Regions from separate parts of the Streptomyces sp. NPDC102402 genome, predicted to be linked through region 3. Evidence: predicted binding sites of a transcription regulator. Region 3 holds the regulator's gene; each other region holds the start of a gene.

Region 1 (4,941 bases), on a different contig from region 3:
CCACGCTGCGTACGCCGAGCTCCGCGAACCGCCCGGCGCGGTAGCCGGCGACCGAGGTGCGGGTCGCCTGCTCCACTCCGTTCGGGGTGAAGAACATGCGGTACGCGTCCGCCTCCCCGAACTTCGCCACCGCGCGCTGCCGCAGCCGTGCCTGGCCGAGTGCCGCCGACACCAGTGCGGCGGGGTGGGTGCGGCGCAGCCGGGTGGCGGTCGCCAGCTCCTGGGCGGGGTCGTGGTCGCGCAGCTCGTCCAGGAGTGCCGTGCCCTCGGGGGTACGCAGGGCGGCGAAGGCGGCGAGCGGGTCGGCCGGGCCGGCCTGACCGGCAGGGGGAAGGGCGTTCACCTGTCCATTGTGAGCCAGCCGGGGGACCCGGCTGATCCCCCGGAGGTGTCGCGGTGGGCGGCCGGTGTCCCGGTGGCAGGATGCGGCGCCATGCAGCTAGTACGACAAAAAGAAAAATCAGTCACGAAGCGCCGTAAAAGGATCTGCGCGGCCCTGGCCGCCCTGCTGATCGGCGCCGCCGCCGCCGGCTGCGCCGACGGTACGGACGAAGGGGCCCCCGGCCGGGGCGGGCAGGCCGCCGGACAGCCGGGAGCCGCCGCCGCGCCGGCGGGACCCGCCGCTGCCGCGGCCGAGGCCAGGGCCGAAGCCGAGCGGCTGAAGCGGGAACTGGCCGCCCGCGTGGCCGTGGCGAAGAAGTGGGGCCTGGCGAAGGTCCCGCTCGCCCCTCCCGCGCCACCCGCCGTGAAGCCGCGCATCACCACCCGCGAGGGGTTCGAGGTGGAGGGCGGGGAGGCGCTGCCACCGGTCTTCACCACCGTGCCCACCAAGGAGCGGGTCGTCTTCCTGACGATGGACGACGGGGCGGAGAAGGACCCCGAACTGCTGCGGATGATGACGGAACTGAAGATCCCGTACAGCGCCTTCCTCAGCGACTACGTGGTGAGCGACGACTACGGCTACTTCAAGGACATGCAGGCCAGAGGGGTCACCCTCAGCAACCACACGCTCAACCACCGCTACCTCCCGGGGCTTTCGAAAGCCGAGCAGCGCCAGGAGATCTGCGGGGAGCAGGACAAGATCGAGAAGTACTTCGGGAAGCGGCCCACCCTCTTCCGGCCGCCGTACGGCAACTACAACGGCGACACCCTGCGCGTCGCGAAGTCCTGCGGCATCAAGGCCGTACCCCTGTGGGCCGCCGAGGCGTTCCCCGACCACATGGAGTGGCGCGAGTGGGACCGGGACCTGCACCCCGGGGACATCATCCTCACCCACTTCCGGGGCGACGAGGACTGGGAGGGATCGATGGCCGACATGGTCCGGCGCGTCATGAAGACGGTCACGGACAAGGGCTACGCGGTGGCCAGGCTGGAGGACTACGTCTGACGGGGGCGTGGCGGCGCGCCCGGCCGTCCGGTGGTGGAACGACGTGGCGGTCTTCCGCGTTGTCCCGGTCGTACGCCGGTCCCGCGGCGCCACGCGTGGGTGGTGAATTGGCACTCCGCTTGACCGAGTGCTAATCGCGGTCATAGTCTCAGTGCTGGCACTCCCCGATGGAGAGTGCCAGCACAACCGCGCGACAGGGCAGGTCCGGCACCCGCGACGACGGATCCACCTGGTCGCCACCCCACAGACTGTTAAACCCCGTGAGATCTCCGAAGGGGGAGACCGGATCGTGTCGACCACCAGCTCCAAGGTTGCGATCAAGCCGCTCGAGGACCGCATTGTGGTCCAGCCGCTCGACGCCGAGCAGACCACGGCTTCCGGCCTGGTCATTCCGGACACCGCCAAGGAGAAGCCCCAGGAGGGCGTCGTCCTGGCCGTGGGCCCGGGCCGCTTCGAGAACGGCGAGCGCCTGCCGCTCGACGTCAAGACCGGCGATGTCGTGCTGTACAGCAAGTACGGCGGCACCGAGGTGAAGTACAACGGCGAGGAGTACCTCGTCCTCTCGGCCCGCGACGTCCTCGCGATCGTCGAGAAGTAGTTCACCCACGTTTGCTTCTGTTCTGCGCCCCTGGCCCCCTGCGAGATGACTAGCCGGGCGGCGAGGGGCGCAGTTCGTTTTGAGAGGGAAGAAAACAGCCCATGGCGAAGATTCTGAAGTTCGACGAGGACGCCCGTCGCGCCCTTGAGCGCGGCGTCAACAAGCTTGCCGACACGGTGAAGGTGACGATCGGCCCGAAGGGCCGCAACGTCGTCATCGACAAGAAGTTCGGCGCCCCCACCATCACCAACGACGGTGTCACCATCGCGCGCGAGGTCGAGCTCGACGACCCGTACGAGAACCTCGGTGCGCAGCTGGTGAAGGAGGTGGCGACCAAGACCAACGACGTAGCGGGTGACGGCACCACCACCGCCACCGTGCTCGCCCAGGCCCTCGTCCGCGAAGGCCTGCGCAACGTCGCCGCGGGCGCGTCCCCGGCCGCCCTGAAGAAGGGCATCGACGCCGCCGTGAAGGCCGTGTCCGAGGACCTCCTCGCGACCGCCCGCCCGATCGACGACAAGGCCGACATCGCCGCCGTGGCCGCGCTCTCCGCGCAGGACCCGCAGGTCGGCGAGCTCATCGCGGACGCGATGGACAAGGTCGGCAAGGACGGTGTCATCACCGTCGAGGAGTCCAACACCTTCGGTCTGGACCTCGAGTTCACCGAGGGCATGGCCTTCGACAAGGGCTACCTGTCCCCCTACATGGTGACCGACCAGGAGCGTATGGAGGCCGTCCTCGACGACCCGTACATCCTGATCCACCAGGGCAAGATCGGCTCGATCCAGGAGCTGCTGCCGCTCCTGGAGAAGGTCATCCAGGCCGGTGCCTCCAAGCCGCTGCTGATCATCGCCGAGGACGTCGAGGGCGAGGCCCTGTCGACCCTGGTCGTCAACAAGATCCGTGGCACCTTCAACGCCGTCGCGGTGAAGGCCCCGGGCTTTGGTGACCGCCGCAAGGCCATGCTCGGCGACATCGCCACCCTCACCGGTGCGACCGTCATCGCCGAGGAGGTCGGCCTCAAGCTCGACCAGGCCGGTCTGGACGTGCTGGGCACCGCCCGCCGCGTGACCGTCTCCAAGGACGACACCACCATCGTCGACGGTGGCGGCAAGTCCGACGAGGTCGCCGGCCGCGTCAACCAGATCAAGGCCGAGATCGAGTCCACGGACTCCGACTGGGACCGCGAGAAGCTCCAGGAGCGCCTGGCGAAGCTGGCCGGCGGTGTCTGCGTGATCCGCGTCGGCGCTGCCACCGAGGTCGAGCTCAAGGAGAAGAAGCACCGTCTGGAGGACGCCATCTCCGCGACCCGCGCCGCGGTCGAGGAGGGCATCGTCTCCGGTGGTGGCTCCGCTCTGGTCCACGCCGTCAAGGTCCTCGAGGGCAACCTCGGCAAGACCGGCGACGAGGCCACCGGTGTCGCGGTCGTGCGCCGCGCCGCCGTCGAGCCGCTCCGCTGGATCGCGGAGAACGCGGGCCTCGAGGGCTACGTCATCACCTCGAAGGTCTCCGAGCTCGACAAGGGCCAGGGCTTCAACGCCGCGACCGGCGAGTACGGCGACCTGGTGAAGGCCGGCGTCATCGACCCGGTCAAGGTCACCCGCTCCGCCCTGGAGAACGCCGCGTCCATCGCGTCGCTGCTGCTCACGACCGAGACCCTGGTCGTCGAGAAGCCGGCCGAGGAAGAGGCCGACGCCGGTCACGGCGGCCACGGCCACTCCCACTAGTACGCCCCGTACGCCGCCGAGGCCCGGTACCCCCGTCGCGGGGGCACCGGGCCTCGGTGTCGCTGCGGCGGTCTACTTCGGGCCGTACGTCCGGCCCGCGCGTGAGGTCACGCCGCCGAGCACGCTGCGGGGCGTCAGCTTGACCAGGCTCATCAGCGCCTTGTAGCGCGGGTCCGGGATCGACACCGTCCTGCCCCGGGCCAGGTCCGTCAGGGCCGCGGACACCAGCTTGTCCGCGTCGAGCCACATCCAGTCCGGGATGTTGCCCGTCCCCATCCCGGCCCGCTGGTGGAACTCGGTGCGCACGAAGCCCGGGCACAGGGCCATCAGCCGCACCCCCGAACCCGCCAGGTCCTTCGCCGCGCCCTGGGTGAACTGGACGACCCACGCCTTCGACGCCCCGTAGGTGCCCCGCGGCAGGAAGGCCGCCACGGAAGCCACGTTGACCACACCGCCGCGGCCGCGCTCCCGCATCGGGCCCGTAGCGGCCGAGGTGAGACGGAGCACCGCCTCGCAGTGGACCTTCAGCATCGTGAGCTCATCGGTGATCGAGACGTCCAGATAACGCCCCTTGTTGCCGAAGCCGGCGTTGTTCACCAGCAGGTCGACCGGGCTCACGCGGTTCGCCAGCCGCGCTTCGACCGCCTCGATCCCGGCGTCCGTGGCCAGGTCCGCCGTCAGCACCTCGGCCTCGATGCCGTGTCCGTCGTGCAGCTCCGTGGCCTGGGCCCGCAGCCGCTCCGTGTCGCGGGCCACCAGCACCAGGTTGTGCCCGTCACCCGCGAGCCGCCGTGCGAAGGCGGCCCCGATCCCCGCCGTGGCGCCCGTAATCAGTGCAGTCGTCATAGGCGGCACGTTAGTGCCCGCGCGTGCGGGCGTCCGACCCGCCGTCCCACTCCGGGCTGGTCAGTCCGGGTGGAGGGCCGCCCGGACGGCTCGGCCGATGTCGTGCCCCATCTGCCGGCGCGCGTCGAACTCCGCGTCGGCGACGGCGCTGGAGCACAGCCCTGACGACGGGGGCGGGTAGTGATCCCGCCCGCGTGCGGCGGTGATCTCGGCGAGGACGTGCAGCAGGGCGGTACGCAACTGCGGCGGCGGGGCGGAGTTGATCAGGTCGCGGAGGGAGCGCTCGTCGGCAGCGGGGGTGTGCATGGGCCTCCGGTGAGGAGCCGGGCCGGGGTGGAACGGAGCCGGCCGCCCGTCCGCCGGGCGGCCGGCGTCACGGTACG
Region 2 (4,941 bases), on a different contig from region 3:
CTCCACCTCGGTGGCGGCGCCGGCCTTGATGACGGCCACGCCGCCGGCCAGCTTCGCGAGACGCTCCTGGAGCTTCTCGCGGTCGTAGTCCGAGTCGGAGTTCTCGATCTCGGCACGGATCTGCTTGACGCGACCCTGGACCTGGTCGCTGTCGCCGCCACCGTCGACGATGGTCGTCTCGTCCTTGGTGATGACGACCTTGCGGGCGGTGCCGAGCAGGTCGACGCCGGCGTTCTCCAGCTTGAGACCGACCTCCTCGGAGATGACGGTGCCACCGGTGAGGATGGCGATGTCGCCGAGCATGGCCTTGCGGCGGTCACCGAAGCCCGGAGCCTTGACGGCGACGGACTTGAAGGTGCCACGGATCTTGTTGACGACCAGGGTCGACAGAGCCTCGCCCTCGACGTCCTCCGCGATGATCAGCAGGGGCTTGCCCGACTGCATGACCTTCTCGAGCAGCGGAAGGAGGTCCTTCACGTTGCTGATCTTGGAGTTGACGATCAGGATGTACGGGTCGTCGAACGACGTCTCCATACGCTCCATGTCGGTGGCGAAGTACGCCGAGATGTAGCCCTTGTCGAAGCGCATACCCTCGGTGAGCTCGAGCTCCAGACCGAAGGTCTGGGACTCCTCGACGGTGATGACGCCTTCCTTGCCGACCTTGTCCATCGCCTCGGCGATCTTGGCGCCGATCTCGGTGTCGGCAGCGGAGATGGAGGCCGTCGAAGCGATCTGCTCCTTGGTCTCCACGTCCTTCGCCTGCTCCAGCAGAGCGGCGGAGACGGCCTCGACGGCCTTCTCGATGCCACGCTTCAGAGCCATCGGGTTGGCACCCGCGGCGACGTTGCGCAGGCCCTCGCGGACGAGCGCCTGGGCGAGAACGGTCGCGGTGGTCGTACCGTCGCCGGCGACGTCGTCCGTCTTCTTGGCGACCTCCTTGACCAGCTCCGCACCGATCTTCTCGTACGGGTCCTCGAGCTCGATCTCCTTGGCGATGGAAACACCATCGTTGGTGATCGTGGGCGCGCCCCACTTCTTCTCGAGGACGACGTTACGGCCCTTGGGGCCGAGGGTGACCTTGACGGCGTCGGCGAGCTGGTTCATCCCGCGCTCGAGACCGCGCCGTGCCTCCTCGTCGAACGCGATGATCTTGGCCATGTGAAGTGGTCCTCCCGGACAGGGGTGGATTTCTCCGGACCGGGAGGCGCCCGCGACGGACGGCCTGCGGCTCAGTGGTTCCTTGCCCCACTGCACCTGCGGGCCTCACCGGCCCGATCCAAGTTTCTGTCACTCTCACCTGGAGAGTGCTAACGCCAATGATTAGCACTCGACCCCAGAGAGTGCAAGCGCCTTCGGCGAAGGCACGCTGGACGGATGACGGGCCTCCCCGCTCGGGCAGAGCCTTGAACTGGGGGAACGCCGGGCGACGGGTGGGCGCGGGCACCCGCTCGGGATGTGGACGAACCGGGCGGGCGTGAGCGCCCCGCTCCGGCGCGGACGGCCGACGGGGCGACGGAGAGACGGGGCGACGGGGCGACGGGGCGACGGGGCGACGGGGCGACGGAGAGACGGAGAGACGCACCCTCCGTCCGCGGACAACGGACGGGGCGACGGAGAGACGCACCCTCCGACCGTGGACGGCCACGGCGCCACACAGACGCACGCGGGGCCCGTACCCCTGATGGAGGTACGGGCCCCGCGTGCGTGAGTAGTGTCGTTGGCCGACCGCGCCGAGCTCAGCCGACGGCGAGCTTGACCATGTCCGCCTGCGGCCCCTTCTGGCCCTGCGAGATCTCGAATTCAACTCGCTGACCCTCTTCGAGGGTGCGGTACCCGTCCATCTGGATCGCGCTGTAGTGGACGAAAACATCCGCACCACCGTCGACCGCGATGAAGCCGTACCCCTTCTCCGCGTTGAACCACTTGACGGTGCCCTGAGCCATGCCTAACTCCCCTATTACTGGCCCTTGCACGAGCACCGCACTTCGCGGGCCCGGGTCAGAACTCACCCTCCGACAGGAGAGGGTGGCGTGCGCCGGAACGCGTCGACCGCGGCCGAATGTATCTGCCCAACTGCCCTCTGCAACAGGTCAATCGGACGAGAATTCTGGGCGCGCGGGAACGAACGGATTGCCCGAACTCATAGGATTCCGGGGCAAGTCGGGCCTGACAAAGGTTACTTATGCCACAAGGAGTGCACGCACATTGGCTGCTTCTTGTCGTGACCGGGCGCATTCTCATATGCGGGCGGCACGGGCAGCGGCGGGGACTTCCCCAACTGTACCGCGCTCAACCATGCAGAATGGCCCCCTCCGCTTCTCTCGCGGAGGGGGCCACATCGCTCACTCTGTGGAATCGGGCAGCCGGGCGCGCCCGTAGCCGTCAGCCGCCGGCGACGGCCGGGATGATCGAGACGCCGGCGCCGTCCGGGGTGGCCGCGTCCAGACCGCCCTCGAAGCGCACGTCGTCGTCGTTGACGTACACGTTGACGAAGCGGCGCAGCTTGCCCTGGTCGTCGAGGACACGGGCGCCGATGCCCGGGTGGTTCTGCTCCAGGGACGCGATGACCTCGGAGAGGACAGCCCCCTCCGCCGAGACCTCGGCCTGACCGTCCGTGTAGGTGCGGAGGATGGTGGGGATACGGACCTTGACGCTCATGTGGGTGCCTTCCTTCGGTCTCGGGTGGTCAGTTGGCGGCGGCGAGGCCGGCGTCGCGGAACGCGTCCAGGCTGGGCCGGATCGTCGCGGACAGGCCGGTCGTGGGAGCGACCGCGTCGAGCGTCTTCAGCCCGTCGCCGGTGTTCAGGACGACGGTGGTGAGGGCCGGGTCGAGCAGACCGGCGTCGATCAGCTTCTTCGTCACGCCGACCGTCACCCCGCCCGCGGTCTCGGCGAAGATGCCCTCGGTGCGGGCCAGCAGCTTGATCGCGTCGACGACCTGCTCGTCGTTGACGTCCTCGACGGCACCCCCGGTGCGCCGGGCGATGTCCAGGACGTACGGGCCGTCGGCCGGGTTGCCGATCGCCAGCGACTTGGCGATGGTGTTCGGCTTCTGGGGCCGCACGACGTCGTGGCCGGCCTTGAAGGCGGTCGAGACCGGGGAGCATCCCTCGGCCTGGGCACCGAAGATCTTGTACGGCTTGTCCTCGACGAGGCCGAGCTTGATCAGCTCCTGCAGACCCTTGTCGATCTTCGTGAGCTGCGAGCCGGACGCGATCGGGATGACCAGCTGGTCGGGCAGCTGCCAGCCGAGCTGCTCGCAGATCTCGTAGGCCAGGGTCTTGGAGCCCTCGCCGTAGTACGGGCGCAGGTTGACGTTGACGAAGCCCCAGCCCTCGCCGAGCGGGTCGCCGATGAGCTCCGAGCAGAAGCGGTTGACGTCGTCGTAATTGCCCTCGATGCCGACCAGCTCACCGCCGTACACCGCGGCCATGACGACCTTGCCCTGCTCCAGGTCGTGCGGGATGAACACGCAGGAGCGGAAGCCGGCGCGGGCCGCGGCGGCGCCCACGGCGCCGGCGAGGTTGCCGGTGGAGGAGCAGGACAGCGTGGTGAATCCGAAGGCGCGGGCGGCCTCGACGGCGATGGCGACGACACGGTCCTTGAAGGAGTGCGTCGGGTTGCCGGAGTCGTCCTTGACGTACAGGCCGCCGGTCACGCCCAGCTCGCGGGCGAGGTTGTCGGCCTTGACCAGCTTCGTGAAGCCGGGGTTGATGTTGGGCTTGTCCGCGACGTCGGAGGGGACCGGCAGCAGCGGCGCGTAACGCCAGATGTTGTTCGGACCCTCGGCGATGCGCTTCTTCAGCTCTTCGGGGGAGCCGCTCGGCAGGTCGTACGCCACTTCGAGCGGCCCGAAACAGGACGCACAGGCGAAAATGGGGCCGAGTTCGAAACGCTCGCCGCATTCGCGGCAGGAAAGCGCCGCGGCGGGACCGAGGTCCACGGCGGAAGAATCGGTGTTTGCTGCAACTGTCTGCACGGCCATGATGGCGGAGGCCCTTTCTCCTCATCTTCCCTGCGACGTATTTCGCCGCAAGACGGAATTGGCACCTTCCCCACCGTGACCTCGCGGTCGGCAGGAGGGTTGCCGGGACTTCAACGGGCCGTTCCCTCAGTCCCTCTGGATGAGCGCTGTGGCACCGGACCATGGATCCGGGCGTTTATTCGCGGACCGACCCCGACATGCGAGGGTCATCCGCGTTGTTCAAGACTGTAACCGAAGCACTGGACGGTTGAGATAGTCGTCCGAACCGCGAGATGGATCACATACAGGGAGTATCGACCGTGCTGGAAGAGGTGGAACGCTGGCTGACCAGGCGTTCCTGGTCCGCTGCCGACCGCCCGCTGGACAGCCTCACGGCCGCCCGGGCGGGGGATCCGCGCCGCTCGCGGGTGAGCGTCGTCCTGCCGGCGCTGAACGAGGAGGCGACCGTCGGCGCGATCGTCGCGGAGATCCGGCGCGAGCTGATGGAGAAGGTCCAGCTCGTCGACGAACTCGTCGTGATCGACTCCGGATCCACCGACGCCACCGCCGAACGGGCACGCCGGGCCGGCGCCCGCGTCGTGCACCGGGACGCGATCCTCCCCCGCATCCCCGCGCTGCCGGGCAAGGGCGAGGTCCTGTGGCGGTCGCTCCTGGTGACCAGCGGGGAGATCGTCTGCTTCGTCGACGCGGACCTCAAGGACTTCTCCGCGGACTTCGTCTCCGGGATCGTCGGCCCGCTGCTGACCGATCCCACGGTGCACTTCGTCAAGGCCATGTACGACCGGCCGCTCGGCGAGAAGCCGGGTCAGGGCGGCCGGGTGACCGAACTGGTGGCCCGCCCGCTACTCAATCTGCACTGGCCTCGACTGGCCGGCTTCGTCCAGCCGCTGGGCGGCGAATACGCCGTGCGGCGCTCCCTGCTGGAGCAGCTCCCCTTCCCCGTCGGTTACGGAGTG
Region 3 (4,941 bases):
GAGCCGGTCCTTGCCCTCGGCGGCCCGCACGACGCCTTCCGCCCAGTGGCCCCGCCCGTCGGTGAGGACGACGTCCTCACCGGGGGTCAGCCGCCTCACCGAGACGGCGTGCCGTCCCTCGGGTCCCTCCAGGACGAACTCCGGCCCTCCGGGCAGCTGTTCGACGACGAAGACCGGTGCCGTCACTGGGCACTCCTCACACTCACTGCCGCACGCGCGGCTTCCATCTCGGCGGCGAGCAGGCCGACGAGTTCCCCGGCGGGCATCTCGCGTGCCATCCGGTGGCCTTGGCCCGCCCACAGGGCCATGCCCTGGGCGTCCCCGGCCTTGGCGGCCGCGGTGCGCAGCCCGCTGGTCAGCTGGTGCACCTGCGGATAGGCGGCCGGGGCGTACGGGCCGTGCTCCCGCACGAACCGGTTGACCAGTCCGCGCGCGGGGCGGCCGGAGAACGCCCGGGTCAGGGTCGTGGTCACGAACAGCGGGTTGGTCAGGGCCTGCTTGTGCAGGGGGTGGGCACCCGATTCCGGACAGGGCAGGAACGCCGTACCGAGCTGAGCCGCATCGGCGCCCGCGGCCAGGACCGCCGTGATCTGGGAGCCGAGCATCAGTCCGCCTGCCGCGATCACCGGGAGGTCCACGGACGCGCGGACCTCGGCGAGCAGACAGAGCAGCCCGGTGCCGGACAGACCGGCCTGCGGGTCGTCGCGGTGCGTGGACTGGTGGCCGCCCGCCTCCGTGCCCTGGACACAGAGCGCGCCGGCCCCCGCCCACTGCGCGTTCCGCGCTTCCTGGGGCGAGGTGACCGTGACGACGGTGAGCGTGCCGGCCGCCGCGAACGCGTCGAGGACCTCGCGGGTGGGGCAGCCGAAGGTGAAGGAGACCACGGGCACGGGGTCCTCCAGCAGGATCGCGACCTTGGCCTCGTAGCCGTCGTCCCCGCCGGAGTCCGGGTCGCCGAGCGCGGTCTCGTACCAGGTGGCCTCGCCGGCGAGCTGGTGGCGGTAGACCTCGACGGCGCTGGGGTCGGCGACCAGCGGCTGCGGCATGAAGAGGTTGACGCCGAAGGGCCGCCCGGTCGCCCGCCGGACCTGCTTCACCTCGTTGTACATGCCGTCCGCCGTCTTGTACCCGGCGGCGAGGAAGCCGATTCCCCCGGCCTCGCCCACGGCCACGACCAGCTCCGGACGTGACGCGCCGCCCGCCATCGGGGCCTGCACGATCGGATAGCGGCAGAGACCGGTCAGCGCCAAGGACATGACCGCATCGTGCCACGTCCGGCGGATCGTGCCGAATCCGCCCTTTCGCACGGCCCGGGACCCGCCGGACGCACGGCACCGCCCGCCGGTACGGGACCGGCGGGCGGTGCGGTGGCCTGGTTCAGCGGCCGGGTTCAGCGGCCGTTGAAGGCGTCCTTCAGGCGGGAGAACAGCCCCTGCTGGCCCGGCTGGAACTGGCCCGTGGGCCGCTCCTCGCCGCGCAGCTGGGCCAGCTCCCTCAGGAGCCGCTCCTGCTCCGGGTCCATCTTCGTCGGGGTCATGACCTCGACGTGCACGATCAGGTCGCCGCGTCCGCCGCCGCGCAGGTGCGTGATGCCGCGCCCGTGCAACGGGACCGACTGCCCGGACTGGGTGCCCGGCCTGATGTCGATCTCCTCCAGACCGTCGAGCGTCTCCAGCGGCACCTGGGTGCCCAGCGCGGCGGCCGTCATGGGGATGGTGACCGTGCAGTGGAGATCGTCGCCGCGCCGCTGGAACACGGCGTGCGGGAGCTCGTGGATCTCGACGTAGAGGTCGCCGGCGGGGCCGCCACCGGGCCCTACCTCGCCCTCGCCCGCGAGCTGGATGCGGGTGCCGTTGTCGACACCCGCGGGGATCTTCACGGTGAGGGTGCGCCGCGAGCGGATACGGCCGTCGCCGGCGCACTCGGGGCACGGGGTCGGCACGACCGTGCCGAAGCCCTGGCACTGCGGGCAGGGCCGCGAGGTCATGACCTGGCCGAGGAACGACCGGGTGACCTGGGAGACCTCGCCGCGGCCGCGGCACATGTCACAGGTCTGCGCGGAGGTGCCGGGTGCGGCGCCCTCGCCACTGCAGGTCGTGCAGACGACCGCGGTGTCGACCTGGATGTCCTTGGTCGTGCCGAAGGCCGCCTCGGAGAGGTCGATCTCCAGCCGGATCATCGCGTCCTGGCCGCGCCGGGTGCGCGAACGGGGTCCGCGCTGCGACGCGGTCCCGAAGAACGCGTCCATGATGTCGCTGAAGTTGCCGAAGCCGCCGGCGCCGAAGCCTCCCGCGCCGCCGCCACCGCCCGAGGCGGACAGCGGGTCACCACCGAGGTCGTAGACCTGCTTCTTCTGCGGGTCCGAGAGCACCTCGTAAGCGGCGTTGATCTCCTTGAACCGCTCCTGGGTCTTCGGATCCGGGTTGACATCCGGGTGCAGCTCGCGAGCGAGCCGACGGAATGCCTTCTTGATCTCGTCCTGAGATGCGTCGCGGCGCACGCCGAGTACGGCGTAGTAGTCCGTGGCCACTTACGACTCCGCCAGGATCTGTCCGACGTAACGTGCCACTGCGCGTACCGCTCCCATCGTTCCGGGGTAGTCCATGCGGGTCGGTCCGACCACGCCGAGTTTGGCGACTGCCTCGTCGCCCGAACCGTAGCCGACCGCGACGACGGACGTGGAGTTGAGGCCCTCGTGGGCGTTCTCGTGCCCGATCCGTACGGTCATGCCCGAATCCGTTGCCTCACCCAGCAGCTTCAACAGCACGACCTGCTCCTCCAACGCCTCCAGCACCGGCCGGATCATCACAGGGAAGTCGTGCCCGAAACGGGTGAGGTTGGAGGTGCCGCCGATGATCAGCCGCTCCTCCGTCTCTTCGACCAGTGTCTCGAGAAGAACGGAGAGCACCGTCGAAACGGTTCCCCTGTCCTCGGCCTCGAAGGACTCCGGCAGGTCCTGCACCAGCTGCGGGACGTCCGCGAAGCGCCGTCCCACGACCCGGCTGTTGAGCCGGGCCCGCAGATCCGCCAGCGACATGTCACCGAACGGTGCGGGGCAGTCGATCATACGCTGTTCGACCCGGCCCGTGTCCGTGATCAGCACGAGCATCAGCCGGGCCGGGGCCAGCGACAGCAGCTCCACGTGCCGGACGGTCGACCGGGTCAGCGAGGGGTACTGCACGACGGCGACCTGCCTGGTCAGCTGCGCCAGCAGCCGGACCGTGCGGCCCACGACGTCGTCGAGGTCGACCGCGCCGTCGAGGAAATTCTGAATGGCCCGGCGCTCCGGCGACGACAGGGGCTTGACCCCCGCGAGTTTGTCGACGAAGAGGCGGTAGCCCTTGTCCGTCGGGATGCGCCCCGCACTCGTGTGCGGCTGGGCGATGAAGCCCTCGTCCTCCAGCACCGCCATGTCGTTGCGCACGGTCGCCGGGGACACCCCCAGGCTGTGCCGCTCCGTGAGCGCCTTGGAGCCGACGGGCTCCTCGGTCCCGACATAGTCCTGGACGATGGCGCGCAGCACTTCGAGTCTGCGTTCGCTGAGCACCGCGCACACCTCCAGCTGTGGTTCTTCGGCTTCTGCCTGGCACTCTGTACGTTCGAGTGCCAGCAATCCCCCCGGTCAGTGTACGGGGGCGGGGTGGGCCCGGGGCAAGGGCGACCGGCCACGCCGTCGCAGGACCGCGCAGGTCGTTGCCGATAGCGTCGCCGTATGGACGTCTGTTGGGAAGAGTTCGGCTGGGAGCGGTTGGGCAACGGTACGGGACGGAGGCGCCTCCCCGTCTGGGACGCGACCGCCGCGCTCGTGGCCGGGGCGGACGGGGTGCTGCTCTACGACACCGGTTCGTCCCTCCGGGAGGGCGCCGAACTGCGCGCCCAGGCGGAGGGGCTGCTCGGCCGGAGGGTGACGCATATCGCACTGAGTCATCCGCACTTCGACCATGTGCTGGGCACCGCGGCGTTCTCCGGGGCGCAGGTGTACGGCGCGGTCGGCACGGCGGACCTGCTGGAGCGGAGCGCCGAGGAGCTGCGCGCGGACGCCCTGCGGCACGGGATGAGCGAGGCGGACGCGTCGGCGGCCACGGACACCCTGGTGGCACCGCGGCACCAGGTGAGCGGGGAGTGGACGCTCGACCTCGGCGGCGGGCTCCAGGTGCTGCTGGCCAACGTGGGCCCCGGACACAGCGGCCACGACCTCGCGGTGCTGGTCCCGGGGTCCCCCGTCGTGGTGCTCTGCGGCGACCTGGTCGAACAGTCCGGCGAGCCGCAGGCGGGCCGGGACGCCGTCCCCTCGCACTGGCCGGCGGCGCTGGACCGGCTGCTGGAGCTGGGCGGCGAGGAAGCGCTGTACGTGCCGGGGCACGGGGCGGTGGTGGACGCGGCGTTCGTACGGGCCCAGCGTGATCAGCTGGCTTCCCGCTTCGGCGTGTCGTGAAAGGGGGCCCGTTTATCGTCGTGCCATGCGCAGCTACCAGCCGGATCTGACTCCGCCGTGGAAGAAGTCCGCCCCCGCCCCCGAGGTCCCCGCCGAGCCCGACCTGGTCGTCGAGGAGGCCGTCACCGGCTTCTGCGGGGCGGTGATCCGGTGCGAGAAGACGGCCCAGGGGCCGACGGTCACGCTGGAGGACCGCTTCGGCAAGCACCGGGTGTTCCCCATGGAGCCGCGCGGTTTCCTGCTGGAGGGCAGGGTGGTCACCCTCGTGCGCCCGTCGGCCGGCGGTCCCGTGCGTCCCGCGCGTACGGCGTCCGGTTCGGTGGCGGTCCCCGGGGCGCGGGCACGGGTGGCCCGGGCGGGCCGGATCTATGTGGAGGGGCGGCACGACGCCGAGCTCGTCGAGCGGGTCTGGGGCGACGACCTGCGCGTCGAGGGGGTGGTGGTGGAGTACCTGGAGGGGATCGACGACCTCCCGGCGATCGTCCGGGAGTTCTCGCCCGGTCCGG

What was found. The regulator HrcA, encoded in region 3, represses chaperone genes, less so after heat shock. The targets are predictions, from matches to a motif close to TTNGCACTCNGNNNNNCNGAGTGCNAA.
Region 1: the regulator HrcA is predicted to act here: its motif matches at 1,495-1,521, upstream of groES (co-chaperone GroES).
Region 2: the regulator HrcA is predicted to act here: its motif matches at 1,321-1,347, upstream of groL (chaperonin GroEL).

The regions. Positions count from the first base shown of each region.
Region 1 covers NZ_JBIWKR010000002.1:395,483-400,423, forward strand. The annotation lists gene ACIRJR_RS06740 (methyltransferase domain-containing protein) at 1-343, opposite strand, end outside; gene ACIRJR_RS06745 (polysaccharide deacetylase family protein) at 434-1,387, shown strand; gene groES (co-chaperone GroES) at 1,677-1,985, shown strand; gene groL (chaperonin GroEL) at 2,087-3,712, shown strand; gene ACIRJR_RS06760 (SDR family NAD(P)-dependent oxidoreductase) at 3,785-4,558, opposite strand; gene ACIRJR_RS06765 (hypothetical protein) at 4,619-4,864, opposite strand.
Region 2 covers NZ_JBIWKR010000002.1:33,476-38,416, reverse strand. The annotation lists gene groL (chaperonin GroEL) at 1-1,158, opposite strand, end outside; gene ACIRJR_RS04925 (cold-shock protein) at 1,737-1,943, opposite strand; gene ACIRJR_RS04920 (MoaD/ThiS family protein) at 2,383-2,658, opposite strand; gene thrC (threonine synthase) at 2,687-3,985, opposite strand; SAM riboswitch class I at 4,004-4,131, opposite strand; gene ACIRJR_RS04910 (glucosyl-3-phosphoglycerate synthase) at 4,285-4,941, shown strand, end outside.
Region 3 covers NZ_JBIWKR010000003.1:449,094-454,034, reverse strand. The annotation lists gene ACIRJR_RS11460 (16S rRNA (uracil(1498)-N(3))-methyltransferase) at 1-186, opposite strand, end outside; gene ACIRJR_RS11455 (nitronate monooxygenase) at 183-1,256, opposite strand; gene dnaJ (molecular chaperone DnaJ) at 1,391-2,530, opposite strand; gene hrcA (heat-inducible transcriptional repressor HrcA) at 2,531-3,547, opposite strand; gene ACIRJR_RS11440 (MBL fold metallo-hydrolase) at 3,713-4,435, shown strand; gene ACIRJR_RS11435 (DUF3097 domain-containing protein) at 4,461-4,941, shown strand, end outside.